DNA from 4 places in the Paenibacillus vandeheii genome. Region 2 is predicted to be linked to each of the others. Evidence: riboswitches for the same ligand, from Rfam matches in the RefSeq annotation. Region 2 holds a riboswitch; each other region holds the start of a gene.
What was found. Region 2 has a riboswitch for thiamine pyrophosphate ahead of thiC (phosphomethylpyrimidine synthase ThiC). Riboswitches for the same ligand answer to the same signal wherever they lie in the genome.
Positions count from the first base shown of each region.

Region 1: another riboswitch for thiamine pyrophosphate. It lies ahead of P5G61_RS15310 (ABC transporter substrate-binding protein); the one in region 2 lies ahead of thiC (phosphomethylpyrimidine synthase ThiC).
Region 3: another riboswitch for thiamine pyrophosphate. It lies ahead of P5G61_RS26500 (ABC transporter ATP-binding protein); the one in region 2 lies ahead of thiC (phosphomethylpyrimidine synthase ThiC).
Region 4: another riboswitch for thiamine pyrophosphate. It lies ahead of tenA (thiaminase II); the one in region 2 lies ahead of thiC (phosphomethylpyrimidine synthase ThiC).

Region 1 covers NZ_JAROCD010000007.1:132,215-139,724, reverse strand. Annotated here, with positions in the region: gene P5G61_RS15325 (DUF2798 domain-containing protein) at 1-107, opposite strand, end outside; gene P5G61_RS15320 (VOC family protein) at 294-680, shown strand; gene P5G61_RS15315 (NAD-dependent epimerase/dehydratase family protein) at 698-1,453, shown strand; TPP riboswitch at 1,596-1,708, shown strand; gene P5G61_RS15310 (ABC transporter substrate-binding protein) at 1,935-2,975, shown strand; gene P5G61_RS15305 (thiamine-binding protein) at 3,205-3,495, shown strand; gene P5G61_RS15300 (ABC transporter permease) at 3,495-4,253, shown strand; gene P5G61_RS15295 (ABC transporter ATP-binding protein) at 4,298-5,197, shown strand; gene P5G61_RS15290 (TatD family hydrolase) at 5,293-6,099, shown strand; gene nfsA (oxygen-insensitive NADPH nitroreductase) at 6,176-6,919, opposite strand; gene P5G61_RS15280 (TetR family transcriptional regulator) at 6,903-7,510, opposite strand, start outside.
Region 2 covers NZ_JAROCD010000007.1:363,209-370,718, forward strand. Annotated here, with positions in the region: gene P5G61_RS16335 (S-layer homology domain-containing protein) at 1-1,170, shown strand, start outside; gene P5G61_RS16340 (Fe-Mn family superoxide dismutase) at 1,307-2,629, opposite strand; gene P5G61_RS16345 (alpha/beta hydrolase) at 2,829-3,857, opposite strand; gene P5G61_RS16350 (IclR family transcriptional regulator) at 4,217-4,960, shown strand; TPP riboswitch at 5,080-5,193, shown strand; gene thiC (phosphomethylpyrimidine synthase ThiC) at 5,561-7,345, shown strand.
Region 3 covers NZ_JAROCD010000016.1:7,022-14,531, forward strand. Annotated here, with positions in the region: gene P5G61_RS26490 (ABC transporter substrate-binding protein) at 1-602, opposite strand, end outside; gene P5G61_RS26495 (ABC transporter permease) at 761-1,573, opposite strand; gene P5G61_RS26500 (ABC transporter ATP-binding protein) at 1,560-2,327, opposite strand; TPP riboswitch at 2,497-2,599, opposite strand; gene P5G61_RS26505 (radical SAM/SPASM domain-containing protein) at 2,929-3,804, shown strand; gene P5G61_RS26510 (pectate lyase) at 4,171-4,839, shown strand; gene P5G61_RS26515 (ECF transporter S component) at 5,748-6,341, shown strand; gene P5G61_RS26520 (ABC transporter ATP-binding protein) at 6,342-7,510, shown strand, end outside.
Region 4 covers NZ_JAROCD010000019.1:64,655-72,164, forward strand. Annotated here, with positions in the region: gene P5G61_RS28440 (hypothetical protein) at 1-409, shown strand, start outside; gene P5G61_RS28445 (TetR/AcrR family transcriptional regulator) at 478-1,083, opposite strand; gene P5G61_RS28450 (DHA2 family efflux MFS transporter permease subunit) at 1,367-2,806, shown strand; gene P5G61_RS28455 (TetR/AcrR family transcriptional regulator) at 2,968-3,867, opposite strand; gene P5G61_RS28460 (GNAT family N-acetyltransferase) at 3,918-4,451, opposite strand; gene tenA (thiaminase II) at 4,494-5,165, opposite strand; TPP riboswitch at 5,287-5,385, opposite strand; gene P5G61_RS28470 (hypothetical protein) at 5,423-5,641, opposite strand; gene P5G61_RS28475 (NAD(P)/FAD-dependent oxidoreductase) at 5,650-6,780, opposite strand; gene P5G61_RS28480 (hypothetical protein) at 7,022-7,264, shown strand.

The DNA.
Region 1 (7,510 bases), 230 kb from region 2:
GAACCAATCAAACCATTTTTCAATAAATTGAAGGTCATCATGACGACAACCATCCCTGTGCACATCATCAATCCAAAATAAATATGTTCTTTCTTCGTTGTTGGCAATGCTCTCATCCTTTCTGTTTACCTTCGTAATTATAGAGATCACAACCCCTTCTTCATAAGTGAACATTATGTGAACAATTATAATTTTCCCAACATTAAAATCCGATTTGACAACCCAGGGTTACAGCCCTATGATATCCCTTAAAATGGTAGAAAAGATTCACTGAATATAGGAGGATTCTGAATATGAGTTTTCAAAAGCGCATTGACCACGTCGGCATCGCCGTTCGTGATCTGGAGACCACACTCCGTTTCTATACGGAGATTGTTGGTCTTGAATTGAAAGACCGGGTAACTCATACCAACGGCGTCATTCAGCTCGCCTTTCTCGGCTTCAATGGAAGCAACGAGACTGAGATTGAGTTGATTCAGGGATACAGTGACAAGCTGCCTTCCGAAGGAACGGTGCACCATTTTGCCATCCATGTCGATGACCTTGAATCCGAATACAACCGCATTAAGACAACCAAGGCCGAGTTTATTGATGGAGAGATCATTGCACTGCCTAATGGTTACCGTTATTTCTTCATCTATGGACCTGAAAAGGAATGGATTGAGTTCTTCCAGCGCTAAGAATTGGAGCTGATTTGATGAACATTTTAATTACCGGCGCAGCCGGAAAAATTGGACGTGATTTGTCCAAACACTTGTCAGAAGCATTTCACCTGCGACTAACGGATTTGAATATAGACAGACTGCATACGTATCAAGAGACAAGCCATGAGATTACCGCACTTGATGTGACAGATCCCGAAGCCTGTCAGCACGCTTGCGAAGGCATGGATGTGGTTGTACATCTGGCGGGAGATCCTTCCCCGCATGCAGGGTTCTATGAATCGTTGTTGGACATCAATATCAAAGGTACATTTAATGTATTCCGTGCAGCTAAAGACCAAGGAGTGCGGAGAGTCATTCTGGCAAGCAGCGCACAGACGATTGAGGGGTATCCCATTGATGCTCAAGTCTATCCGGACATGCCCACACGCCCGCGGAATTTGTACGGAGTTAGCAAATGTTTTGGTGAATCACTCGCTTCCTATTTTGCGTATACCGAGGGGTTACAAAGTGTTGCGATACGTATTGGGGCATATGATGATTTTCAACCGGATGGTCCGCCTCTGGAGGCAAGGGATATGAGCGCGTATATTAGTCCGGCTGACTTGTGTGATCTGGTGTTCAAAGCAATTACAGCTACAGATCTGGAGCCCTTCACCATACTTCATGGGATCTCAAATAATCGGTTTAAACGATTGAATCTGGAAGCCACACAGAAACAGGTAGGATATGACCCGAAATCAGATGCTTTTGCACTCAGTCAGATATCCCTATACGATACACCACGGTAAATTGTTAAAAATGACACATCAAGAGAGGTCGTTATGCGAATGTATAAGGGTCATTTTGAGCGCTGTACTCTTCCATCCAGTTCCTGACTGGACATGCATCGGCCTCTCGCCTATAATTACACCTAGTAATGCCCGTAACTTCATAGTTTCCCAGGGGAGTCGGAATTGGCCGGCTGAGAGTGTATCCCACCAAGATACTGACCCTTAGACCTGATCTGGATCATGCCAGCGTAGGAATCGGAGTATATCGAATTGGCCCAGCCCAGCCTCTTTGCTGAGTGCCACATCTCTAACGCCTGCACGCGTCCCGGATTAACGGGGCGCTTTTTTAATGTTCTTTTATATAGCCAGAGAGCTAAAAAAAGTGACGTCATCCGGATCATAGCTGGTATAAATCTGTCGATTTATGCAAGAAGCTTGGATATGAAGCCAAGGAGTACCCCGCGCCACTGGCCGGACAACATGAAGGAGAGATTCAAAGATGAGATGGCGTAAAATGATGGGACTGCTGCTTTTGTGCGTGATGCTGGTAACTGTGGCCGCTTGCGGCAGCAAAGAAGCTGCACCTTCAGGAGAGAACGGCAGCAGCAACACCCAAAATAGCATTGAAGGTGACAATACAGCCCTCAAGGATATTAAAGTCGTGCTGGACTGGACACCAAATACGAATCATACCGGCCTGTATGCGGCCGTAGATCAAGGTTTTTATAAAGCAGAAGGCTTAAATGTCGAGATTGTACAGCCAGGTGCCGGAGGCGCGGATACCATGGTGGCTTCGAACGAAGTGCCTTTTGGCGTAAGTTATCAGGAAAGTGTGACCCAGGCCCGCACACAGGGCGTACCACTTGTGTCCATCGCTGCAGTCATTCAACATAACACGTCCGGATTTGCCGCTCCGGTGGATCGGAGCATCAAGTCTCCAAAAGATTTTGAAGGCAAAACCTATGGGGGCTGGGGCTCCCCGGTAGAAGAAGCCGTGATGCAGTCCATTATGGAAGGCGAAGGCGCCGATGTATCCAAAGTGAAAAATATTAACATGGGCGATGCAGACTTTTTCACCGCTGTAAAACGTGATATCGACTTTGCCTGGATTTTCTACGCGTGGACGGGCATTGAAGCCGAACTTCGCGGAGAACCAATCGACATGCTGTATGTAAAGGATTATTCCGAAGCACTGGACTACTACACACCTGTACTTGTGACGAATGAACAGACGATTCAGAATGATCCCGAGCTGGTTAAAGCGTTCTTGAAAGCGACTTCCGAAGGATATCAATATGCGATTGAACATCCCGAAGAAGCTGCCAACATTTTGATTAAGGCCGTACCGGATCTGGATAAGGATCTTGTACTCGCAAGCCAGAAGTGGCTGAGTCCAAAATATCAGGATGATGCACCGCGCTGGGGTGAGCAGAAGCAGGAAGTATGGCAGAACTACACGGATTGGATGTTTAGCAAAAAACTGCTTGATGAGCAGGTAGATGTGTCCAAAGCGTATACAAACGAGTTCTTACCCCAATAAAAATCTAACTGTATAAGTTAACATTATGTACACAAGAACGAAGAGTGCAGAACCCATCTGTAGAAACGAAGTGGTCGCCTTTATCCCCGGATTTTCCCCATGCGGAAAATGAAATCAAAAAATCCGGGGATAACAGCGATCGGAAGAGGGTACTGCAATCGAAGTGGTAAAGTGTACATTCCCTATGTTCAACTTATACAATCCAACCCGAAAGGAAAAGTGATCTTTCATGGCAAGCACACTACTTAGCATCCAAGTCATTCCCAAAACGCCAAATGGCGAAAATTCCTATCCTTACGTTGACCGTGCCATTGAAGTTATTCAACAGTCAGGCCTGAAATATCAGGTCAATCCACTGGATACCACGATGGAGGGAGAACTGGAGGAACTGCTGGAGGTTGTTCGCAAAATGCATGAAGTTCTTGTGGAAGCCGGCAGCCCAAGCATCATCTCACAGATCAAGATCGCTCATAGCCCGAGCGGCTTCAGCATGGACAGCCTGACGGAGAAATATCGCTAATGCATGCCTATTGGAAAAGCGTATGGCCGCCCTTTGTGGCGGTTATTCTCTTTATAGCCGTATGGCAGGGAGCCGTCTCCCTGTTTCATATCGAGAAATGGATGCTGCCTGCGCCTTCTGACATCGCAAATGAAGCGGCCTCTCAAGCCGAGCGACTTGGCATACACGCATGGGCAACCATCCAGCTGACATTGATCGGGTTCGCAGCAGGTACACTTACGGGATTACTGATTGCGATGGTGCTGCATTTGATTCCATTTCTGAAATCTGCCCTCTATCCTTTACTTATTCTTAGTCAAAATATACCGACCATCGCGCTTGCACCGCTCTTGCTGATCTGGTTCGGATTTGGGCTGCTGCCCAAACTGATTACCATCATTCTGGTCTGCTTCTTCCCGGTGGCTGTAGCTGCCATGGACGGGTTGACCCGCACCGATGCGGCGATGATGAACTACATGCGCATGGCTGGCGCCAAACGCGGCTCAATTTTCTGGAAGCTTGAGCTTCCACATGCGCTGCCTTCGGTGTTCTCAGGGATCAAAATTGCCGCTACGTACAGCGTCATGGGTGCGATCATCGCGGAATGGATTGGAGCAGATAAGGGCATCGGGTATTATATGATGCTGCAAAAATCGGCCTATCGGACGGACCGTCTGTTCGTAGCGATCATGATTATTGTGGCACTGAGTCTGCTGCTCTTCCTGCTCATTGCGCTACTGGAGAAGCTGCTCGTTCGCTGGCGACCGCAGAAGCGATAATTTTGAAATATGCTCTATATAAAGGGTTAGGAAGTGATGACGAGATGACACCCGAACACAACGAGCGGGTAGCTGCTGCGCCGGATGCGAGTACAACCACTCCAACCGGTAGCAGAGGTCCTGAACATGAAGCAGTGGCTTTAACTGCTAAACATTCATCGCCAGCGTTGGAAGTTCAGAATTTGCATGCCTCGTTCCGCGAGCGGCGTAGCACATTACCCGTTCTGGATGGTTTGTCCCTGACCGTGGAACAAGGAGAATTTGTAGCCATCGTCGGTCCTTCCGGCTGCGGCAAAAGCACCCTTTTCCACATCATCGGTGGCTTGCTGAAACCACAGGAGGGCCAAATTCTGATGAATGGTCAGGATGTTACTGGACAGCGCGGCAAGATCAGTTATATGCCGCAGCAGCCTGCCCTCTTCCCATGGCGTACCATTGAAGACAATGTGCTGCTTGCTGGCGAGGTGTCTGCGGACACACCGCCACGATCCGAAGCGCTTGCCAATGCCCGGAAGTGGTTGGGCAGTGTCGGACTGGCCGGATTCGAACGAGCCTATCCGCATATGTTATCGGGCGGCATGCAGCAGCGGGTTGCATTTCTGCGCGCCCTGCTCAGTCCACAGGAACTGATGCTGCTGGACGAACCTTTCAGTGCGCTGGATGCACTGACCCGCAGCGACATGCAGCGCTGGCTGCTCGAAATCTGGGAACAGAATCGCCGCTCGGTGCTGTTCATTACGCATAATATCGAGGAAGCCTTGCTGCTTGCTGATCGCATCTATGTTTTATCGAACCGGCCTGCAGCCGTACTGCACGAGGTCGATGTTCCCTTTGAACGTCCGCGGCGCGAAGCGATCACGGAGGAACCTGCTTTTCTTGAGCGTAAGCGGCAAATTTCCCAGTGGATGAGAGAAGAACAACAGAAGACCCGCCTATCCAAATAGTGCGGGTTTTTGAGTTATTATTTTCCTGAAATGGGTGATCCAAGAGAGACTACGCTGCGTAACATTGGTAAAAGACAAAAAGGAGGGGTTTATCCATGCACTCAACCGCTTTTGTACCCTTGATCGATGCACATCTTCACTTGGACAAATATACACCTGAAGAACAACGCGAGATGCTGCATTCCTTCTCATCCCACCAAGTTGAAGCCGTCATCGCCGTCTCCATGAATCTGGCATCTGCCCAAGCCAACCTGGAACTAGCTTCACAATACCCTCGTGCCGTATATCCAGCCTTTGGTTTCCACCCTGAACAGGACCTGCCGTCCCTGGCAGAGCTGGATCTGTTCTTCCACTGGATCGAAAAGTATATCGGACAAGCTATAGCGATTGGGGAAGTTGGATTGCCTTATTACAACCGACAGGAAGCCGAACAATCCGGACAACTCTTTGATCAGAGCGGCTATATCGATCTGTTGGAGCGATTTATCCAGCTGGCGAAGCGGCACAGTAAACCGATTGTACTGCACGCTGTATACGAGGATGCCGATATCGCCTGTGACCTGCTGGAGCAATATCAGCATCGCCGCGCTCATTTTCACTGGTTCAAAGGTTCCAAGCGGACCGTCCAGCGAATGGCTGACAACGGACACTTCGTCTCATTCACACCCGATATCATCTATGAAGAGGAAATTCGCGAACTGGCCCGCCAGTATCCTTCGGAGCAAGTTATGGCAGAGACCGATGGACCTTGGCCTTTCGAGGGGCCCTTTCAGGGAAGAATGACTCACCCTGCCATGACCAGACAGGTCATTCAAGCCTGGAGCGAAGTGACTGGTATGGGCACAGAGCGGGCTGCGCGCCTCTTTTATCAGAATACGAAACGCTTCTACGGTCTTCCTTAGACGGTATTTATATGTAAAGCACCAAAAAAAGAAGTCAGCCGGCATCCGCCGTACTGACTTCTTTGGAATTCACTTTTTAACGCTTCAGGAACCCTTTACCTTCGAGAAAAGGCTTCATCTGCAAGCGTACCGGCTCTGTGAGACGTTTCGCCATCATTTCGGACCATGGTGTCGAACGTTCCCCCTGGGTACGCTCCTTCATGTATGCAGCGGTCGTTTCGTCATAGCTCTCTACGCCCTTGAGCGTCTGCTCAGCATTATAGCGACCATGGTGAAGCACCGCATCAAGCGGCAGACGCGGACGAATGCCCGTCTCCTGATCCGCTACGCCAATGCACATGCCGTAGACCGGATAGACACCTTCAGGCAAGCCTAACACTTCGTTGACTTCTTCAATGCGGTTACGCAGCCCGCCAATATAGACAATACCGAAACCTAACGACTCTGCCGCAAGCGCCGCATTTTGTGAAGCAAGCGCAACATCAATTGTCGCTACCATAAAGTTCTCAGTGGAGTCCTCATAGGATTCCTTCTCCGGCAAGTGACGTTTAGCAGCATCACTCAGACGATAAAGATCAGCACACCACACAAGAAACACAGGACATTCGTTGATGTAAGACTGATTACCCGCCAATTCAGCCAATTTGGCCTTCTGCTCCTGTTCGGTAACAGCAATTACAGTATAAGCCTGTACACTACTTGAAGAGGAAGCCATCTGCCCGGCTGCCACGATTGCTGCCAGCTGTTCCTCGCTTACCGGGTCTGGCTTGAATTTCCGTACAGAGCGGTGTTTCATCATCAATTCAATGGTTTCGTTCATTTCCATTCACTCCTAATCCTCGTAATACGAATTCAATGGTTTGCTCGGCCAGCTCATCTGTATTCATGTGCTGATAGTCAAAGCTAAACCGTGAATTCTTGGCCCGTTTGTGCGCCAAAGCCACACCCATCACCTGAAGCATCGCATAAGACACGGACTCTATTTGGAACAAGCCCTGCTCCTTGCCTTCTCGCAGCAGTTCCCTCACTCGGGTCCAGACGGGGTCCAGAAAGCGAAACACGGTATCTGTGCGATGAGTACGAAGCGTAATTTCCAGCTGTACAATATCGCTCATCTCCCGGTCCGTCATCGTGAACTTTACGACTTCACCTATGATTCGTCGGATACCTTCCACAGGCGAGGACATGGACTCTGCAGCCAACTCGTTCATCATATGATCAGGAAAAAAGTGCTCAAATAATGCTTCGAACACCTTTTCTTTGCCGCCAAAATGATACGAGACCAGCGACACATTCGCACCCGCCTCATCACAGATTTGACGAACACTTGTCCCATCATACCCCTGCTGTGCAAAAAGTTTCTTGGCTGCAAGCAGAATCCTCGTCTTGATATCCAATTCCGGTTCCGTCA
Region 2 (7,510 bases):
GAACTTCTTCTTGATCAGAGCAAAACGCAAACCATTATCGACCAGTTGAAACAGACAGGCTCCCGCACAGCGGTTGTCTTGATTCCAGACGCAAAAGATGAAGTATCACAGTGGGATCTGAAGCTCTCTCCACAATCGTCAGCAATGCTGGCTGAGCAAGGAGTGGATCTGGTTATTTCCAATCCTAATGTGAAGATTACCATTCCGGCGAGTTCCTTAAACGGACGCACAGATGATATTTATTTCCGTCTTGTACCGGTGAAGAAGGAATCCCAACGTTTAGAGATCCAAACGAGAGCACAGGCGAATGAGTCGATCATCCAATTCGTAGGCACAACAGATATCCAGATCATTGGACGTCCAATGACGATCGAAACGAATCTACAGAGCAGACCTGTTACGCTCATATTGCCTTTAGATGCTAATCAGGTTGCAGGTGTGAAGTCTGAGGAGCTAGGTGTATATATTGAGCATAGTGATGGAACGAAGGAGCTTGTTCACGGCAAACGGGTTACCCTAAACGGTGACAATCAGCAAGGCGTCGAGATTGAAGTAAACAAATTCAGTACATTCTCCATTGTTAAGGTCAAAGGCTGGACAGACAACACCTTGAAAGCACAACCTTATATTCAGGGGTATACGGATGGCAGCTTCCGACCAGAGCGTAATGTAACTCGTGCGGAAATGGCAACATTAATCACGCGTATTCTGGGAACATCTACTCTTGAGGGAAGTCATGAATTTACAGATGTTACATCCAGCCACTGGGCACAGGCGGCTATATCAGCAGCAGCCCAATCCGGTTCTGTTCAAGGCTATACAGATGGCAGCTTTAAGCCGGATCAAGCGATTACCCGCGCGGAAATGGCTGTCGTGTTACAGCCGTTATTAACATCTAATCAGATGACTACTGCGCCGACAGCATTTACCGATGTGAACGAGCATTGGGCGCAACAAGCAGTAGAACAATTAAGTTCGGCGGGAGTAGTTACCGGATACAAGGATGGCACGTTCCGTCCAAGTCAGCCGATAACCCGCGCTGAAGCTGTTACAATGCTGAATAAGCTGATTGGACTTCAAGCTGAAACGAATGCGGCAGGACAGTGGTCGGATGTACCTGCCACACATTGGGCTTCTGAAGCGATTGAGGCAGCTTCTATCCGCAAGTAAATAGTTGTATTCAAACTCAAAGAGATATCTTTCAGTCATTCGGCTGGAGATATCTCTTTTTTTACATCAACATATTGCACGATAGATTCAATGCGCTCCAGAGTACTCCCCCGATGCTATGCTTAGCCCGAGAATCCTAATAAGGCGGCCATAACAGCTTGCGTGCAGTTTCGTAACGTTCGGCCACAGCTGGCCAGTACACAACCTTCCACCAGTCCTCGATATATTTTTTGCGTTCATTCTGATGTTTCAGATAGTAGGCGTGTTCCCATACATCAAGCGGCAGGAGAGGCACAATGTCGGACTGGGATAAGTTCTGGTGTTTCTCCGCCTGCAAAATTTCCAATCTGTGTGCCCGTGGGCTCCAGACCAGCATGGACCAGCCGCTGCCTTCCACTTTGTTCGCGGCTTCGGTGAATTGATTCTTGAACGCTTCATAGCTGCCGAAATCCCGCTTGATCTGTTCAGCGAGCATGCCGGAAGGCTTGCCTCCACCTTTGGGATTCATGATCGTCCAGAAGATCGTATGCAGGTAATGGCCTGCACCATTAAACGCGAGTTCTCGTTCCCAATGTTTGACGAGTTCGAAATTATTCTTTTTCCGCGATTCTGCCAGCTTTTTCTCCGCGGTGTTCAGTCCGTCGACGTAGGATTGATGGTGCTTGTCATGATGTATGCGCATGGTCATCTCGTCAATATGTGGCTCCAGCGCATTGTAGGCATAAGGTAAGGGTGGCAATGTGTGTCCGCCAATAGGCACAGGTTTCTCCTTGACCCCCGCTGCGTTAGAGTTGGGTGTGCCCTCTTCGTTTGCATTGGGAGACTGAACAGCAGCTGAAGACTGCGCCTGTACGGATGGATGGGGGGTGTTGACTTTTCCCGCAGCCGAAGACGGATTTTCTACAGCTTCACGATGGGACTGTCCAGACACGGACGTGGAGGCAACGTGTAGGTTGGGATCAGCCGGTTGCCCCGAGGTTTGAAGAATATGTTCCAGTGAAAAAGTAGAATCAGACACCGAATCTCGCATAGCTCCATGTTGTTTCAGCGTTTCAAGTACCCCCAGGAAATACTCGGATTCGCGAATGAAATGCAGAATAACCATTTTGGCAAGCGGGACAGACTGAACAGCAGTGCTTTGCTCCAACAGGACATATAGCTGTCTAATGAACTCTCGCGATTGTGCGCAGGCTTCAGCCACGAGCTGTTCAATACAGCGGATGATGTAGGGGGCAGGAGGCTGGGTTCCCGGCAGTACTTGCTTCAACAACTGATTCGCGACTCTTTCGCTGTTCTCAAAGATGGCTTCCCATTCCGCAAGCCATTGGACATATGAGGGTTCAAGATCAGGAATCAATGCACGGATGATAATCGTATGTTCCTTTTCTTGCTCTTTCCAGAAACGAACTTCTTCAAGTACCCGCAGAGGCAGCAGATGTCCATATCCATACCAATTCATAAGTGGTAAACCTCCGTTCAAATGAATTAAAATCTAGATCCAGCAGCAGAAATGAAATTGGACCCCCCGGTTCGCTCAATTTTGTAATACACAAGCTAGAGCTGTCTTTAATTACGTCCCAAGAGTATATTCTCCCGGCATGTTGTCCTATGTGTACATAAAAAAAAGAGCCCCTAAGGGCTCTTGAATTACCGAATCATCACGATTCTCCATTATTGGTATTATCCACATCATCGCTGCTCGTCTTTGTCACATGACTCAGGAATGTAGAGACGCGGCGCAGGTACTCCTTCGGATGCTCCCGGAAGATCAGCTCATGATGCGCACCATCCACAATCCATTCATCGGAATACGGATTGGTCTGGTTGGCAGCGAGCAGCTCCGCAATCGGGTAAGGAGCTTTCTCATCCTCGGTACCATGGATGAAGAAAATAGGGAACGGATAATCTTCCTTTTTCACTTCCTGATACGGAATCTGCTGCAATCCGGTCCCGTTCAGAATTGGGAACAGCAGATTCATAATCTGCAGCGTAGGCTGACGCGGCAGATCAATCTGATTATGGATGTTATGGTACAGTGTATCCGGCTCAAGCAGGAACGTGCTGTCCAGAATCATCGCATCCACATCTTTGGTAATCAGCCCAGTCTGGAGGGCTGTACCTGCACCCATGGAGAAGCCCCATACAACAAGCTCCTGAGCTCCGCGCTGCTTCGCAAACTGGATTGCGCCAAGCAGCTGCTGGGATTCGGCTTTGCCGCCTGTGGCGACGGCTTTGTTCACCTGTGAAGCGAAGCCGTAATCGAACATGACCACATTGAAGCCGAGTTGGTGAGCATAATGGGCCAGGTCATACATCGGTACCCAGGTTTCTTCACGATTTGCACCATATCCATGGCTGAATATGATGGTTTTATTTGCATTATCGTCAGCCGGGATATACCAACCCTGCATCGTTCGACTGCCGTCTGCTGCTGGAAACGTGATGTCTTGATACTTCATGTTCTTGGCCTGCATGGGATTAGAGAAGACAGGCGCTACCGTTGGATTGGATAATACCCAAGCAATATAACCGTGTAGTGCAATGAAACAAAAGAGCAGAAAAAATACAACGGAGAGCAGCAACGCCACGACAATATGTTTGAACCGGATCAGCCTCGGTGATAACGAAGAAGGCAGATCTGACACTTTCGTTTGCAGCGGGGCTTCGCTCTGGGATGTCGGATACATGATTGCCCCTCCTTTAAAAAATCAAATGAAGATAACAACGAGACGAACAGAGCGGATAAATGATTGTACTGACTACGTATGAAGCAAAATCTTAATTTAATATATCTTTATCGTATGTTCCAATATAGTCAAAGTCAATTGATTGGAGCCATTTGTTACGCAATTGTTATATAGTTCTGAAGATATATGGTTAACATTTCCTGAGGGTGCAAATTGCAGGGGATTTATATTTATAAAAAGAAAATATTTACAATTATCCCTATTCCAATTGGCGCTTTTTAGTTTACAGATGAGACCGTTTCTCATATAATTTATGTAACCAAGTTTCATGTGATGAAACATGAGGAGGGCAATATGCCATGGAAGACCGAAAGTTAACCGTCCGGGCTGTAGAACGGGCGCTGGATATATTATTGTGTTTTACAACGCGCAGTGATCTGGGACTCACTGAAATTGCCACTCAGATCGGTCTGCATAAAAGTACAGTCCATCGTCTGATGGCTACTTTGGAGGAGAAAGGGTTCGTGATCCGGGATGCAGCAACCGAGAAGTATCGACTCGGCATACGCATCTGGGAGCTGTCTGCCCACATGTCTCGCAGTGATGATCCGGCCATTCTGCTCCTTCCTGCGATGGAGCGGCTGAGAGATCGACTGGGCGAAACCGTGAGCTTGTATCTGCGTGATGGCAGTGAGCGGATTCGGATTCAAGCCGTGCAGAGTGATCAGGCGATTCGCCGGGTGGCACCGGTTGGGGTCAGACTTCCGTTGTCTGTAGGGGCATCCAGCAAGGTGCTCATGGCGTTTGCAACCGAAGAGGACCGGGAAGAGCTGATGAACGGACCGGAGTGGCCGGTGTTTATTGATCCCAAAGTATACTTGGCACAGATGATGGATATTGTGGAGAACGGTTACGCCACAAGTTATGAGGAGCGTGAGCCGGGAGCTGCGGCAGTATCTGTACCTATCATGGATCGAAGAGGCAACATCGCTGCTGCCCTGTCGGTATCCGGGCCTGTCAGTCGTCTCTCACAGGAGACGTTGCATGAATATGCACCTGTGTTGAAGGAAGCGGCCACCCAGATGGGGCTTATGTTATCCTGATTTTATTTTCTTGAATATAAAGGTTGTTTTTATGATTCGGTTGCGCTACTCTGTAATGGACGGCCCAACGGGGCCAGCATAATTGAATATGCATTTGCGGCTTAGATGCTGCAACTTGTTAACGTTACTGGGGGAGTCCGAATTGTCCGGACTGAGACGGAATCGCATGAGATTCCGGACCCTTTGCACCTGATCTGGATCATACCAGCGTAGGGAAGTAATCGGCGATACGACCACGAACACCACATGATGTGGCCTATGGATGGGCTCCGCTATGGAGCCTTTATAAGGTGCGTTATTGGTGATGGACATAAGCCGGTTCCCTTGGGAACCGGCTTTTTTTATACAGTAAACAGGCGGAAGAAGCTGCCAGAACTGCTTTTGGGCAAAGTACCCGGGAGCATCTGCCAAGCTTCTGGGATAGAGTTCATTTGCATTGACTGCCTACGTATTACTAAATGTGATGTCCCTGCTTTCTGTCGTATGGTCGCTCTTTCTTTATCTATGTTGTGGATGATTCGGGACAAGTGCGCAAGCATTTTAATCCAGACGATCACCAATGAGGAGGAGACAAGAGCGATGAGTAAAGGGAACAGAACGATGGGACAGGACGAGCAGGATCAGCAGTTGGCAAAGGAAAAAGGGACAACAGGACGGGTTCAGCCCTTCCCGGGCAGCCGCAAAGTTTACATTTATGGCTCTCGACCGGACATTGCTGTACCGGAGCGTGAAATTGCCCTTCATGACACGAATACTCCCCAAGGAGTGGAGCATAACGAACCGCTGCGTGTCTACGATACGAGCGGGCCGATGACCGATCCCGGATTTCATGCCGATATCCGGGCGGGTCTGCCAGCGCTGCGTACACGCTGGATTACGGAGCGTGAAGATGTTGAAGCTTACCGGGGACGGACGGTAAAGCCGGAAGATAACGGTCTGAAGCCAGGAGGGAAGCGAGCTGGAGCCGAGGAGTATCCAGGGTTGCGTGGTCAACCCTTGCGAGGAATAGCTGGGCGCAGCGTGACCCAGATGCATTATGCACGACAGGGAATCATCACACCGGAAATGGAGTTCGCCGCCATTCGTGAAAGCGTGGAGCCGGAGTTTGTGCGACAGGAGCTGGCGAGTGGCAGGGCGATCCTTCCGTCGAACATCAATCACCCGGAGAGCGAGCCGATGCTGATCGGGCGTCATTTTCATGTGAAGATTAATGCGAACATCGGAAACTCTGCCGTATCGTCCTCTATCGAGGAAGAGGTGGAGAAGATGACCTGGGCGGTACGCTGGGGGTCGGATACGGTGATGGATCTTTCCACAGGCAAGGACATTCATACGACTCGGGAATGGATCATTCGCAATTCTCCGGTACCGATCGGAACGGTGCCGCTCTATCAGGCGCTGGAGAAGGTCAATGGTGAAGCCGAAGCACTGACCTGGGAGTTGTATCGTGACACACTCATTGAGCAGGCAGAGCAGGGCGTGGATTACTTTACGATCCATGCAGGCGTGCTGCTGCGTTATATCCCGATGACCGCCAAACGCATGACGGGCATTGTGTCACGGGGCGGGTCTATTATGGCGGCATGGTGCCTTGCGCATCATCAGGAGAATTTTCTGTATACCCATTTTGAAGAAATCTGTGAGATTATGAAAAGGTATGACGTGGCGTTCTCTCTTGGAGACGGGCTGCGCCCAGGAAGCATCTACGATGCCAATGATGAAGCCCAGATGGCGGAACTGGCTACGCTTGGTGAACTGACGCAAATCGCCTGGAAGCATGATGTGCAGGTGATGATCGAAGGTCCGGGACATGTGCCGATGCACAAGATCAAGGAGAATGTCGATCTGCAAATGGAGATTTGCAAAGAAGCGCCGTTCTATACGTTGGGACCGTTGACGACCGATATTGCACCGGGATATGACCATATTACCTCAGCAATTGGAGCAGCGATGATCGGCTGGTTCGGTACGTCGATGCTCTGTTATGTTACGCCAAAAGAACATCTGGGCCTACCCAATAAGGATGACGTGCGGGAAGGGGTTATCGCCTACAAGATCGCTGCACATGCTGCCGATCTGGCGAAAGGTCATCCGCGTGCCCAGCGACGGGACGATGCGCTGTCCAAAGCACGGTTCGAGTTCCGCTGGCGGGATCAGTTCAACCTGTCGCTGGATCCGGAACGGGCGCTATCATATCACGATGAGACACTCCCGGCTGAAGGGGCCAAGGAGGCCCATTTTTGCTCCATGTGTGGGCCTAAATTCTGCAGCATGCGCATTACGCAGGATATTCGTGCTTTTGCCGCGGACAAAGGATTGTCCGAGAATGAGGCCCTGGCTGCTGGCATGCAGGAAAAGGCTGAGGAATACCGAACACGCTCCTAAGCGTTGTTACAACGCAATCTGGGCAGCCTGATATGGTGAAAAGCCGTTCCTCTCCGTGATCGTGGAGAAGAGCGGCTTTAACCCGGTATGTGGTGTGCACACTTAATCTAAGAGGACAAGAAGTACGAAACAACCTATTTAGTTCAGACGAAGTGACCCGTCAGG
Region 3 (7,510 bases), on a different contig from region 2:
AGGGAAGGAATCAGGTCAAATCCCACATCTACCAGATTCATCTTGTCGGGATTACCTCCATCCTGGCTGATCATGGTACGAACCATTGCTTCATACAGAGGAATTGAGGAATAGCCGACCGTCAGCCCTTCAAGATCTTTTGGCGACTTCACTTTACCGTCTGCTTCAGTTAATAGATGCACGAGCGGATGCCGAACGACGGCCGCAATGGAACGTACAGGAATATTCTCCCCGCGCGCAAGCAAAATTTGCGGCTGGTAGCTTAGCGCCAGATCGATTTTTCCGGCAGCAACCAGTTTGAGTGAGTCATTGGTATCGGCAGGCATCTGGACATCGATATCCAGACCTTGGTCCGCGAAGTATCCTTTCTCTTGAGCAACATAGATGAAGGAATGCACTGCATTCGGATACCAGTCGAGCATGATGGACAGCTTGTCTTTGGAATCCACTGACGTTTCGGTCGCAGATGATTCTGTATCTTTTGTATTGGAAGCTGAATCTGTAGCAGGCGTGTTGGTGCCCGTTTTGCTGCATCCGCTGACGATCAGGAATAGGGCTACGAGCAGGAGGGGGAGCAGGGAATAGATATACTTTTTATTCATAACTTAAAGTTCCTCGTTTCCTTATTTTCTGTTTTGAGATTTACCCATTCTACATACCGGGCGATTGGAAACGGATGTACTGCAATAGATTTCCAGCCGATAGTAGGGGGATTACACTAAGTACGCTAAGTCTGTCCCGCTAGGTCTACTTCCGAGAGTTATCCAGCTTTACTTTGGCGTGCATGACGTTGTCTACCGAATCTTCTCTCCAGCCATGCAATGAGTACAAACAGGGCGATACCAAGCAGGGATAACAGCACAATGGCGGCGAACATGGCATCTGTGTTCATGTTGCTCGACATTCTGCGGCTGAAATAGCCCAGTCCCTTGCTTCCGCCGAGCCATTCCCCAATCGTTGCACCAACCACACAGTACACCACAGACATTTTCAGTCCCGAGAAGAAGGAGGGAAGGGCAAGTGGAATCTGGAGTTTGCGAAAAATATCCCACTTGCTGGCCCCCATCGTCAGCAGCAGTTCACGCTGCTCCGGATCACCCTGGCGCAGGCCATCGTAGGTACTCACGACAATTGGGAAGAACGCGATCAGGAATACCACCGCGACTTTGCTCCACAGCGTGTAGCCAAACCACAGGATGAATACGGGGGACAAGGCGATCAGCGGGATCGTCTGACTGATTACGATGAAGTGATATAAGGCCTTTTCCATTGACCGATTCATATGCATGCCTGTCGCAAGTGCAATTCCGGCGCCGATAGACAAGCCAAAACCAACGACAACCTCCATCAAGGTATTGGGCAGATGTGTTGTCAGCAAGAGGCGACGATGCTCATACAGCGAACTAGCAATCGACGTCGGGGCTGGAATGATGAAGGAAGGCACCCATCCCATACGCACAATCCACTCCCAGATGATAAGCAGCAAGAGCATGAGCAAAAGAAACAGACCATAACGGGTAAGCCAAAGTATTAAGCTATCCTTCATGCTGTCTCTCAAATTACCGTTTCGCATGCAATTGTTCCTCCAATAGTCTTCTCATCTGAACGAGAGCCGGTTCGTAGATCATGTCCGAATGTCTTGGACGCGGCAAGGGTACGGTCATATCCTGCAGCTGATGGCCTGGGTGTCCCGGAGTTAACAGGATAATCCGATCACTGAGCAGCAGGGCTTCTTCAATGTCATGCGTGATAAACAACACGGTTTTGCCCAAACCTTCCCACAGCTCCAGCAGCCAGCGATGCATCTCCCGTTTGGTCAGGGCATCGAGTGCGCCGAAGGGTTCATCCAGCAGCATGAGCTGGCCGCCTGTCAGCAAAGTACGAAGCAGCGCAACACGCTGGCGCATACCGCCCGACAGCTCGTCCGGGTAAGCATGCGCGTATCCGGTTAAGCCAAAACGGTCGAGGCCAGCCAGGATGTCCGCTCGTATCCTTGCCTTGTCCTGCCGTCCTGGAGCAAGTTCAGAAGGGAGCATGCAATTCTCCATGACGGTTCGCCAGGATAACAGGAGATCCTTTTGCGGCATGTAAGCCACCTGGCCCAATCTCTTTCCTTCTTGAATCCAAGGAATTTCAATGGTTCCGTGGGTTGGCTCAAGCAAGCCTGCCAGCAGCTTGAAAAGGGTGCTTTTACCGGAGCCGCTCGAACCAATAAGCGAGACGAATTCGCCCTGAGCTACACGCATCGACACATTGGAGAGCACGGGGGAATCCCTTTTTCCGGGGAAAGCATAGCTCATGTTGTGAATGGTTATGTCGTTATCCATCTCGTCCGTCCCCCCTTGTTATTCAAACTTCAAACTGCGGGATCTATAATTACACCTTCTGATCTGCCCGCAGAACGCGAAAAAGACCCACCCATTTCCGGAGAAATGAGTGGGTCTGTAAGTTCAATTCACATTAAGTTTCATCATCAACATGAAAAAATCCGCTTACTGAAAGGCCGCTCCACTTCCCTCCGCTGGTATGATCCAGATCAGGTTCAAAGGGTCCGAATCGTTCGATTCGTCTCAGCCGCAAGGCTCCCCTAGTGCAATGTTCAAGATATGCAGTTGTGTATTCAGCATATATCACAATGAAGCAGAATGTAAAGAGGGCGGCCTAAAAGAAGAGTGAGTAATGTGAGTTAGGAAAGTAACCCAAGATTCTAACCGTTTGAATGAACAGCGAATTAAGCTCTTCGATCAGACGGGCAATCTGCTCAGATGTACAAGTAAGAAGACGCCCGGGAAGGGGGGAAAAGGAAATTAACATGCGGGTCGATTTACCTTGGCCCTCTAACCCGATATAATAGTGGTGGCACATATGGGCCGGATCATAAATGAGGGTGGGACTGTTCTCCCTCCTAAGCAGAATGGGGACCCCGAGTTGAAAACGTTCAAGAAAGTATATATTGAGATCACAAGCATATGTAATCTGGCATGCAGCTTCTGTCCGCAGACCAAACGTGCCAAAAATTTCATTGACCCTGAAGTCTTCAACAATATATTGGATCAGATTAAACCCCACACTAAACATATTTATTTGCATGTCAAAGGTGAACCGCTGCTTCATCCCAAAATTGATCTGTTACTGGATTCCGCACATGAGAAAGGATTCAAGGTCAACATTACGACGAACGGTACGCTGCTGCCCAAGACCCAACACAAATTGCTCGGCAAACCAGCGCTGCGTCAGATGAACTTTTCCCTGCACAGCTTTGATGGTCACGAAGGTTCCACAGACCGTGAGGGCTATCTGGGCAACGTGTTGTCTTTTGTACGGGAAGCCGTAAAGCACAATGTCATTATTTCATTCCGACTCTGGAATCTGACACAGGATAACTTCACGAATGCCCAGATGAGTAGAAACCGGGAGACGCTGGAGGTTCTTGAACGGGAGTTCAATCTGGATTTTCGCATCGAGGAGAAGGTTGTGCCGGGGAGTGGTGTCAAAATTGCCCCGAATGTGTACCTGAATCAGGACCACGAGTTCCAGTGGCCGAGTCTGGATGCACCGGAAGATGACGGCAAAGGCTTCTGCCACGCGCTTCGCAGTCAAGCAGCTGTTCTGGTCGATGGAACTGTAGTCCCATGCTGTCTCGATGGCGAGGGTGTAATTAATTTAGGCAACGTTCATGAGAAGTCGTTCTCGGAGATCGTGGACGGTGAAAGAGCCAACAATCTGTTCTATGGTTTCTCCAAACGGGAAGCGGTGGAGGAATTATGTCGGAAGTGCGGATATCGTCAGCGGTTTGGAGCCTAAAGCGTAATTTAATAAATAAAATTAGAGATCAAAATAATAGAGATCACATTGTCTGGAAACAGATGAAGTGGTCTTTCGTTTTTTCTAGAACGATAAAGGAGTATCTAACCATAGATTATGACTTGTAAATAAGGCATACCCGAAGTTGAGATCGGCATATTTCACGTTGGAGTGCGCTGCAAAAAATGCCGAGATCACAGGCATGATGCTGTCGTTTCCATATCTAACCTAATGATTATTATCGTTACATCCCTTTTTTGGTAGGATCAGGGTAGGTTCCGAACCAGAGGTGCACCTCTGAGAGGTTCCGTGAGGACAAGCTTATGTTTGTCCGCCAATCTATCAGAATAAGGGAGGCTTTAAGTTATGAAAAAAATGTTGACGTTGTTGCTGTCCGCCGGTCTGGTCGCTTCATTATTCGGTGCAATTCCAGCTTTTGCTGCACCTACCGTTGTAAACTCAACGATTATTGTAGCCAAGGGTGAAACGTTTGACGGCAAAGGCCAAACCTATGTAGCTAATCCCTCCACACTGGGAGATGGATCTCAAGCGGAAGATCAGAAGCCGTTATTTCGATTGGAGGCAGGCGCTACGCTCAAAAATGTGATTATCGGTTCACCTGCAGCTGACGGTGTTCATTGTTACGGTAACTGTACGATATCAAATGTGGTTTGGGAGGATGTAGGCGAGGACGCTCTGACTCTGAAGTCAGCTGGAACGGTCAACATTACGGGCGGGGCAGCTTACAAAGCCTATGATAAAGTGTTTCAAATCAATGCAGCGGGGACGATTAACATTAAAAATTTCCGTGCAGACGATATTGGCAAGCTGGTGCGTCAAAACGGCGGGACGTCCTTTGCGGTGAATATGACACTCGACAACTCAGACATTTCCAATGTCAAAGATTCCATTATGCGTACGGATAGCAGTACATCACAAGGGAAAATTACAAATACACGTTACTCCAAAGTACCGACTTTGTTTAAAGGCTTTGCATCGGGTAAAACAAGTCAATCCGGGAATACGCAATATTAAAAAGGATGTATGGTTTGAATGAAAGGTTCCTCTAAACGATATGAAGCTTACTCATTAAAGGGCTGTCCCATAAGTCATGAATATGACGAGGGACAGCCCTTGTTCGCGTTATTTTGGACTAACGAAACTGACACACGCTATTCGCTGCCATTTGCACCGATCTAAGATGTAACGAGTCACAGAGAGGTTATTTCATCGATGGGGTCGATTTTTGGCTTGGACGCCGCTTTTGCACTGAAATAACTTCACTGAAGTTCGTTAAAATTTTGCATGCCTTGAGAATTGGCAGTCTACAAGGTGCGGTAGATTCGTTAGAACGTTGCAAGCTTGACGCATCACGCTGACCAGCGGTGTGGTCAAGCTTACGGAAATGGGAGGCCCTTTCGAGACAGTCCCATGGTGCGTTGCGAAGGTTGTATGCAAGAAATATGCCTTGAAGCAGAAGCATATTATCACAAGAAAAAACATATATTTAACCACTCGATCTCAAAGGTGATGCATGGTTTTCCCTTAACGGGATTGTCACAAATACCCATGTGTTGTACAGTAGAAGCAATGAAATAAGTGAACCGGGAGCTCAATGAAGTTGGGCTGAGAGAGCGGCCTTGTGCCGCTGACCGTATATCTGATCTGGGTAATGCCAGCGTAGAGAACATGATTTTGCGATGTGCAATGGTAAGGGTAAAGAATAGATGATAAATGTCAGCGTTCTTGGGTGTAGCGGTTTTTTTTGATGCGCACGAAGGATGAGGTCGTTTGTATCTACTTTTTCTATATCCGCTTACTGCGTAGCATCGTAAGAATTGTAAACTGTGCGTATGGCCTGCCTGGGAACCGGGGAGGCTTTTTTTGTTTATTTTATTGTTTATTTTATAAATCAAGGGAAACAGAGGAAGGAAGTAGAGAACATGTCAACAGCAGTACGCAGCAACAGATTGAAATTAACCGATATTCTGGTAACGATCGTGATTGCAGTGGTATTCGGGGTGATCTACAAAATATGGGGACCTACGTATGATCTGATGAAGCCATTCGGCGTTCATGCGGAGCAGATGATCTATGGCATGTGGTTTATGGCGGGCACGTTTGCTTTTGTCATTATCCGTAAGCCGGGCGTGGCTATTCTCGCTGAAGTTGCGGCATCAACCGTAAGTGCTTTTCTGGGTAGTGAGTGGGGCATGTCCACACTGGTGTATGGCTTGTTTCAAGGACTGGGGGCAGAGATATTCTTTGCTGCAATGCTGTACCGAAAAACGAACCTGTTCGTCACCTGCCTGGCAGCCATTGGAGCAGCAGCGGCTTCGCTTTTGTTGGATTATCAGTACGGGTACATCGATTCACTCTCGGCGTGGAATTACACGTTGTTTATCGGCTTCCGCTTCATAGGCAGTATTCTGATTGCGGGTGTATTCGCTTATTATCTGGCCAAAGCGTTGGAGCTGACAGGGGTTACGCGCTCGCTCAGACCAGTTTCAAAGCAGGATTATGAGGCATTGGACTAGATGATCACGAAGGGGAATGCGCAGGCGGCAGGTGTTACGAATCTAAGATGCAAGTTCCCGGGAGAGAAGGCCTTGGTGTTTCAAGGCTTGTCTCTCTCTGTGCGTCAAGGGGAGAAAGTGTTGTTACTTGGACCCAGTGGCTCTGGCAAATCGACCTTGTTGCAAATTCTGAGCGGTCTGATTCCGCGATCTGTGGAGATTCCGATGAAGTGCGACGATATTCAGGTGCCTGAACAGCCCGGCATTGTTTTTCAAGATCCGGATACCCAGTTCTGTATGTCATATACGGATGAAGAGATTGCTTTTGTCCTTGAAAACCGAAATATTCCGCGTGAGCAGATGCCAGCTCTTATCCATCAATACTTGGAACAAGTAGGGTTACACTTTGAACATAATCGTACGCTGATCCAATCGATGTCTCAGGGCATGAAGCAGCGTCTCGCTATAGCTTCGATTCTTGCGATGGAGCCGGACGTATTGTTTCTAGATGAACCGACCGCGCTGCTGGATGACAAGGGTACCTCCCAAGTATGGGATACGGTGAAACGGATCTCGCAGGACAAAACACTGATTATTGTCGAGCATAAAATTAATGAGATCGTCGAGTGGGTTGACCGAATCATCGTGTTGTCCCCGGAGGGTAAAATCGTGGCGGATGGCCCGGCGAAACAGGTGTTTACGGATGAACGGCCTATGCTGAGAGAATACGGAATCTGGTATCCAGGTGTATGGGAAGAGCGAGGCCAGACGAAGAAAGAGGCGTTAGCAACATTATTAGGAGGACAGTTTTCCTATGGATTCGCTGATACAGATAACGACGAGGGTGAGTGCGATCAGGCTTTGGCCAAACAGCAGCCAGCCCTGGAAATGCAGCAATTCACCGGATGGCGTGGGAAAACCCCGTTCATTCAGGTGGAACAGGCCAAGGTATGGCACGGAGATTGGGTGGGGATTGTCGGGGTTAACGGGGCAGGTAAAAGTTCATTATTGCTGTCCTTGATGAATATCCTGAAAACGACAGGTCATTATGCTGTGGAAGGACATTTGGCCGGGAAAACGGAGCAGCTTGCCAATCGCATTGCCTTTGTATTCCAGAATCCTGAATTTCAATTCGTGACAAATACGGTCCGGGATGAAGTGGGATTTTCCTTGCTGGGCGGCAAACTAAC
Region 4 (7,510 bases), on a different contig from region 2:
AATCCTAAAAAAACAATACGCTGCATACCGATTTATAGGCAATATTGTACTCGCTTCAAGTGTGGTGTACATCATTTATTGCAGTAAATTATTATTTGTTGCAAGCAGCAGAACACATTATCCTCACTATGTTGCCTTCATCATAGCTGCCGTTACTTTTACCGAAATTGCGGTATCTCTTGGGGGCGCCATTATGGCGAGACGGAATAATGAGCCAGTCATTGAAGCTATCAAGCTGACAAATTTCTCCTCATCCTTGATCTCCCTTTCCTTGACACAAACTGCGATTATGTCATTCACATACAAAGGAGATCCCACCTTTTACAATGGACTGTCAGGCATCATTTTTGGTGCACTTGCAGCACTCATTGGGCTGTATATGATATTACGAACTCCGGCAGGTGAATAGCCATCTTATAATCCGTTGAAAAGACATCCGCGTATAGTTGATCCTGACTATCGTTGATGTTTTTTTGGTTATATCAAATCATTGTAAGAATAAGCCCGAATTAAAGAAAACTGTTTGGCAAGAAAATGTGGTGCATAGGGCATGTCATTGCGAAGCCAGGATACAATGGTTCCTATCAGGGCTGAGGAACTGTACCAGATGGCGATCTCCTTATGAATACCCGCTTGTGCAAGAGAACTTCCTATCTCCAAACTTTCAATCTTGGCCGATACGAGTCTTGTTAACAATTTCAAGAGCCTTTCCGTAAAAATGGGTGTGCGTCTGGAGGCAAGAACAACACGATAGAATTTGGAATGGTCGGCAAAGTGTTCAAGCAATTTAACAAGTACAGGCCAACCATCGTCTTTGGCAGCATCCTCTAAGGGAGGAGCATACTCGTCCACGATCCGTTCAATGTGCTCGATCATCTCGTCCGCCATTTTCTCCATCATGTCTGTGATGTCCCGATAATGCAGATAGAAGGTCACACGGTTGATCGTCGCTCGTTCTGCAATCCGATTGACCGACAATTTTTCGATGTCCATTTCCTGCAAAAGATCTACAAAAGCATCACGAATCAACTGCCTCGTACGAAGTATACGAGGATCTGTAGCAGACTTCTTTTCGTTTTTCATCGCAAAATCCCCTCCTCAAATTTTAAAAATTACAATTTTAAATGATCAGTCGTTTATTTGCGAATTAGACTACATATTTTATTTTTCCGTAAAATAAGCAACGAAAACACCTAAAATCGTAAATTGTATTCTTCGGGAATATGTATATAATTCAATAGATACAATGTAAACTATACAACACGTTGTAAATTTAGTCACGTGTGGATTGAAAGGATGGAATGGATTGAGCCAGGCTAGATTAAAAGAAAGAGATGACGTAAAAAAGGGCCCCATACTGTTTGTTATGATTTTGGGTGCATTTCTTGCCACATTGAACCAAACCGTAATGAGTGTGGCAACTCCGGAGCTGATGGGCGATTTTAATATCTCAGCAGCAACAGCCCAATGGTTTACAACAGGTTACATGCTAGTGAATGGTGTACTTATTCCCATCACGGCCTATTTCATGCAACGCTTCTCGACACGGCAATTATTTCAAGCTTCGATGTTTATTTTCCTCATCGGTACGATTATATCTGCCCTTGCGAGTAATTTCGGTACACTGTTGACTGGGCGTATGGTTCAAGCAGCCGGTGCTGGTATTATCATGCCATTGTTAATGCATGTCATTCTAACCTTGTTCACTCCTGAGAAAAGGGGCGCCGCAATGGGCATGGTCGGTTTTGCCATCATTTTCGCTCCGGCGATTGGGCCGACCCTTGCTGGTTATATTCTTGAAAATTACACATGGCAAACGATGTTTTACGGAATGATTCCACTAACCGTTATCGTTATTGGTTTTGCGTTTGTATACCTCAAAAATGTATCGGAACGAGTCAATACCAAATTCGACACACTCAGTGTATTGCTGTCCACGATTGGATTTGGTGCATTACTGTATGGCTTCAGCCGGGCGGGAAGTCTGGGATGGTCAAGTGCAGAAGTCATCATATGCCTTGCAGCAGGAGTTGTTTCTCTTGGACTATTCACATGGAGACAACTTGCATCTGCAAATCCCCTGCTCGATCTGCGGGCCTTCAAGTATAATATGTTCTCTCTGACCACGATCATTAATATCGCGATCACGATGATCATGTATGCCGATATGATGCTGCTTCCGTTATACCTCCAAAATGCACGGGGTTACACTGCATTGGAGTCCGGATTATTGCTTCTTCCAGGAGCGCTTGTCATGGGCTTCCTGATGCCGATTACGGGTAGATTGTTTGACCGTTTTGGCGCAAAATGGCTGGCGATTATCGGGATGGTTATCACAATCGTAACCACTATCGGGTTCATTGATTTGACCGATTCTACCAGCTACACCTACCTGGTATTAATGTCAACAGGTCGCCGAATTGGTATGGCCTTGCTCATGATGCCAATTCAAACGGCAGGTTTGAATCAGCTGCCACCACGACTTGGACCACACGGTACAGCGATATCCAATACTGTTAGACAAGTGGCTGGCGCAGTTGGTACTTCATTACTCGTGAGTGTAATGACCAGTCGTACAATGACACATGCGCAAGATATGGTTGCAACGGGTGCAGCCAACGGATTAACGAAGCAGCAGTTGGGAATGGAGTCCATGATTCAGGGAATTAATGATGCTTACGTTGTCATTATCGGCATTGCTGTTCTCGGATTGTTACTTTCCTTCTTCATTAAACGTACCAAACAGGCAACAGAGGACGATTCCAAACAGCCTGTAAGACAAAAAGTCTCCATGAATACAAATTAAAAATAGCATTTACATGAATTGCATCGTGTAGAGTGCTTTGTATCTTATACAAAAAAGCGGCAGTTCCGGACCCTATGCTTTACGTCCAATCTGCCGCTTTTTGTGTATTGAATTATGAATAATAGCCTTCTCACATAAGTAAGATCAGCTGCGTTATCGTTTCATTTCATGCTCCCCATCGGGACACTCCTGATTTGTTCGAGATATGATCTGCAATTCTTGACAATCCTGCCTGCCTCGCCTTGAAGAGAACCCGATTCAAATTCCGTCTGAAATGCCTGTAGAGTTACTTCCAACATGGAAATATTGATCTCTTTCTGTTCGACTAAGCAAAGCAGCCCTTTTGTCAGTTCTTTCGCTTTAATAGACACTTCCGATTGGAGAATGGAATAACTGAATTTCTGAAGACCTGCAATCAGGCTGTTTTTATCCAGCGCAATGTCTTTGGAATCAGGAGCAATCATCGAAAGACTAGGAAAATCAATAATATGCTCCTGTCTTTCCAGCATGGAACGCAGCAAAATTTCAATATAATTCAGCACTTTTGGCACAAGATGACTCCAATCCGGTTGGTCGAGATGGAAATTTCTCCACGTATTTGAGATTTGATGTACCATGCCAAAACAAAAAATGGCTCCTTCAAAAGCAAAGGGTTTTAATTCTTCGCCAAATACCTGTACCAGTCTTTCCGATAACCAATTTAACTGCATGCGAGTCAGATTTGCCACATCACATTTTCCAGAATAAAAGCCTGTCCAGAATATCTCCACAACACGCTGTTTTTCAGGCAAAATCATCGGCATCATAATCTGATCCACCAGTAAATCAAAATCGGAAGCATAGCTTTGACTCTCCAAACTTTTGCGAATCATCATGTCTTCCTGAACACGTTGCTCCAGAATAGCAAGAATACAATCATCTTTCGAACTAAAGAATTTATAAAATGTTCCTTTGGACACACCCGACTCATCTAGGATCATTTGTATGGAGGTGCTGGTCACTCCATGTTTCTCAAAGAGCACAAGAGCAGAGTCCAATAACATTTGTTTCCGTTTATTCATAAGTTCCCCCTGGATGATTTCGGTGGTTCACGTCACGATATCTTGATCATCTAGCGTAAATCCACTGCAAACATCAGATGTTCCTTCCATATCCCCCTGATTTTAATATTCTGGCGATCCATCTCCTGGAAGCCCGCCTTACGCAGCACTCGGATCGATCCGGCATTGTCGGGCAGCGCACCTGCCTCCACTCGTTTGATTCCCGCATCATTCATGGCAAAATTCAGTGCTAGCCCAAGGGCTTCACTCATGTAGCCCTTGCCATTGTGCGCCTGGTCGAGCACATAACCTACGATCCATTTTTGGGTGGAATCCAGTTCAAGCTCGAACAGAGAGATCTCCCCAATGAGCTCATTTGTCGTGTTCAGGAAGATTCCGAAAGAATAACGCTTCCCTTCTTCCCTGGCCTTGTTCCAACTTTCAAGCAGGGTGACCTGACCCTCCAGCGTATAGAATGTCTCCGATCGTTCACTTGCCGAGATCTCTTCAAAAACAGCCCGATTGCGGAGCTGTACATCCAGCAGTGATGCCGCGTCCTCCATGTTCAAAAACCGTAAATAGATGCGTTCTCCACGATTGTTCATCTGTATGTTCATCCTTGTCTCTGGTTGTAGTCTACTTCATCATTAGAAGTACGAGAGTTTCCGTTTATACGCCATATCCCAGAACAGATATTCAAATTCAACACTTCTTCTGAATATGTCCTCAATGGCCTCCAGTTCCTGCTCGGTTTTATGTTCACATAATGCATCCAGTGTATCATAGAACCATTCGAATGAGTTCCGGAATTCATCACTTGCATAATTTTCGATCCAAGTCTGATAGAAATTACCCTCTAATGAATCGCGATATTGTTCTTTTAATCTTGTTGCATAGTCGTAATACGTCCACGCACAAGGGAAAATGACGGCAATGATTTCGGCAACCCCGCCTGTTTGAGCAACACTCATCATATTTGACGTATATGCCTTGTTGAAAAGAGATGGTTTGACAGTATGATGTTCATCCAGTGTTATCCCAAATTCATTCATGTAATTCCGATGCAAATCCATTTCTTCGTACAGAATAGCGTGTTGAATAACCGTAAAGTTCGTCATCAGTTTTTCATCCGCAGCCTTCACTGCACCCATCGCAAAAATCTTCGCATATTCAATCAGATATGTATAGTCCTGGAGTAGATAAAACTTAAACGCTTCCTGATCCAGTGTGCCTTTCCCCATCTCGTGTAAAAAAGGATGATTGTATCCATCTTCCCATACGGTTATGGTCTTGTCTTTTAACGTTCTTGAAAATGACATGATCAGTTCTCCTTTGTCCAAATCATATTGTCCCATCTGCAATCCCGCTATTGCTTCCTGTTATGAAATATACACACCAAAAAGCCCTTGTCCAAATTTCGGCAAGGGCAAAAAATAACATGAGTACATGTCATTTGCTCCCTACGTCAGTATTAACTAACAGGTTCAAAGGGTCAGGTTTTAACCTTCTCAACTGCGAACAGTCCCCCTGCAAATAGCTCAGGCTTATTACAACATGTGTATTTCCAAATGTCCTATTAATCTTCGAGTTTACCTAATTCCTCTTGCAAGCTCTTCAGACGGGTGCGAATGGTTTCAATCCTATTCTGCACTTCACTTAACTGGTTCAAATCCCTTTCGTATGCCTGTTCCTCTTCCTTGGCTTTTGCCAATTCATCCTCTGCAACGCCAATCTGGTGCTCCAGATATATGATATCTGAAGAGCTGCCGTGAGTTAAACGCTGTGAATATGTCATGGTTCACCTCATTTCTGGTCTTCCATTGCTTTTCCTATATTATATGGCTGAATATCGATATCCAAATCCATACCCAGAGCCAATTTGGCCAGTTGACTTCCTATAAAGGGCCCCATCGTCAGACCTGATGCTCCAAGCCCGTTGGCTGTGATCAAGCCATCCCAACCAGGAACAGCACCCATTACCGGAAGAAAACCCGGTGTGAACGGACGGAAGCCTACTCTCACTTCCTGAAACGTGCTATCAGCTAAACCAGGAGCCAGTTCCAATCCTTTATTCAATATTTCCTGCATTCCGCCTGCGGTTACTCTTGTATCATAGCCTTCAATATCATTTTCGTGAGTTGCCCCAATCACAATCTTCTGTTGATCAAAGGCTAACAAATATTGATCCGAAGGAGGCATGGCCACAGGCCAATTCCCAGTATCTTCTCGATCGTGGGCCTGCAAATGCATAATTTGCGCCTTCTGATAATGAACCTTAAAATCAATGCCCAAGGGCTTGAACAGTTCATTGGCCCAAGCGCCGGCACACACAATAACCTCGTCAGCCGATATGACTTTCCCGTCCACAACTACTCCAGTTACCCGATTCGACTCATGTTGAAGTGTCGCGTCCCCATCAATCAGGACCGCTCCATTTCGCTGTGCCGATCGGATCAAGGCATCGCGCAGCGCACGCCCATCGATACGCGCAGCACCGCTGATGTATACAGATTGAAAAGTTTCCTCCAGTAGAGGAAAACGCTGATGGGTTTCTTTTGCATCCAACAGGGTAATATCACCAATCTCCGGTGCATCTTCTTTACGAAGATGTGCCCGTTCCTGCATCTTGTTGAGTTTCTCCACATCGGTATGAATACTAAGCGCACCCACTTGAGCGTAACCCGTTTCCGTTTCCCCTTCACTCTTAAGTTCTTCAATCAACCCGGGATAGAAACGTGCACCTGCCTTGGCAAGCTGATACCAATCCTGATTGCGGCGTTGGGATAACCAGGGACAGATAATCCCAGCAGCGGCATCCGTAGCCTGCCCTCGATCTTTCCGATCTATAATAAGGACCTCTGCACCCCATTTTGCTAATTGATAGGCTGTTGATGCCCCAAGAATTCCTGATCCTATGACGATGACTTTCTTCATGATTGCATTCCTTTCCTAAATCACTGTATCCATTATAGCCTATACTGTTCGACATGATAATGGCAAGGCATTGGCATGGTGATACATACTCCTAAAAGGTTTTCGGTAAAAGCTCATCGGATTGAAAACATTATTTAAATTACTGTTATTTATGTAATATAATTCAAATCAGGTTTCTTTTAACGCAGTATCCGCGCCATTTACGCACACGACCTTTAACGAAATGAGGAATAACACAACGATGCCGAAACGTAGTATGGGGATTTCGCTGGATACCGATATGCCACTTATGATTACAGGCCAAAACCAGCTGACCGTAGATGAATTGATCCATTGGAGCGACCATTCACGGGATTACGGTCCGAAGCAGCGAATCGGTGAACAGGTTCAGAATGTTATAGTCCTGGTTGACTGGCACAATAATGGTGTAAAGCGTGGAATCCCTCCTGTTGGATATGATGGAATGCGTGCAAAAGCGGCTTGAAACGGTATCGGGCTCAGTGCAGATTATCGACCTCCTTGTCACAAATCCACTGTCTTAATTTGGTAATGATTTGAATCTACTAGAAATTTATATCATTTTTTTGTAAGTTTAAAATCTTAAATTATGAACACTGTTAATTTTTGAATATGTACCCTTAAGATCCATTTAATGCTTTGGAGCATTTTCGTTAGCTATCCACGCAAAAAAACACGCCTAGAGCCACTCCGTATCCATTGACACGGTTGA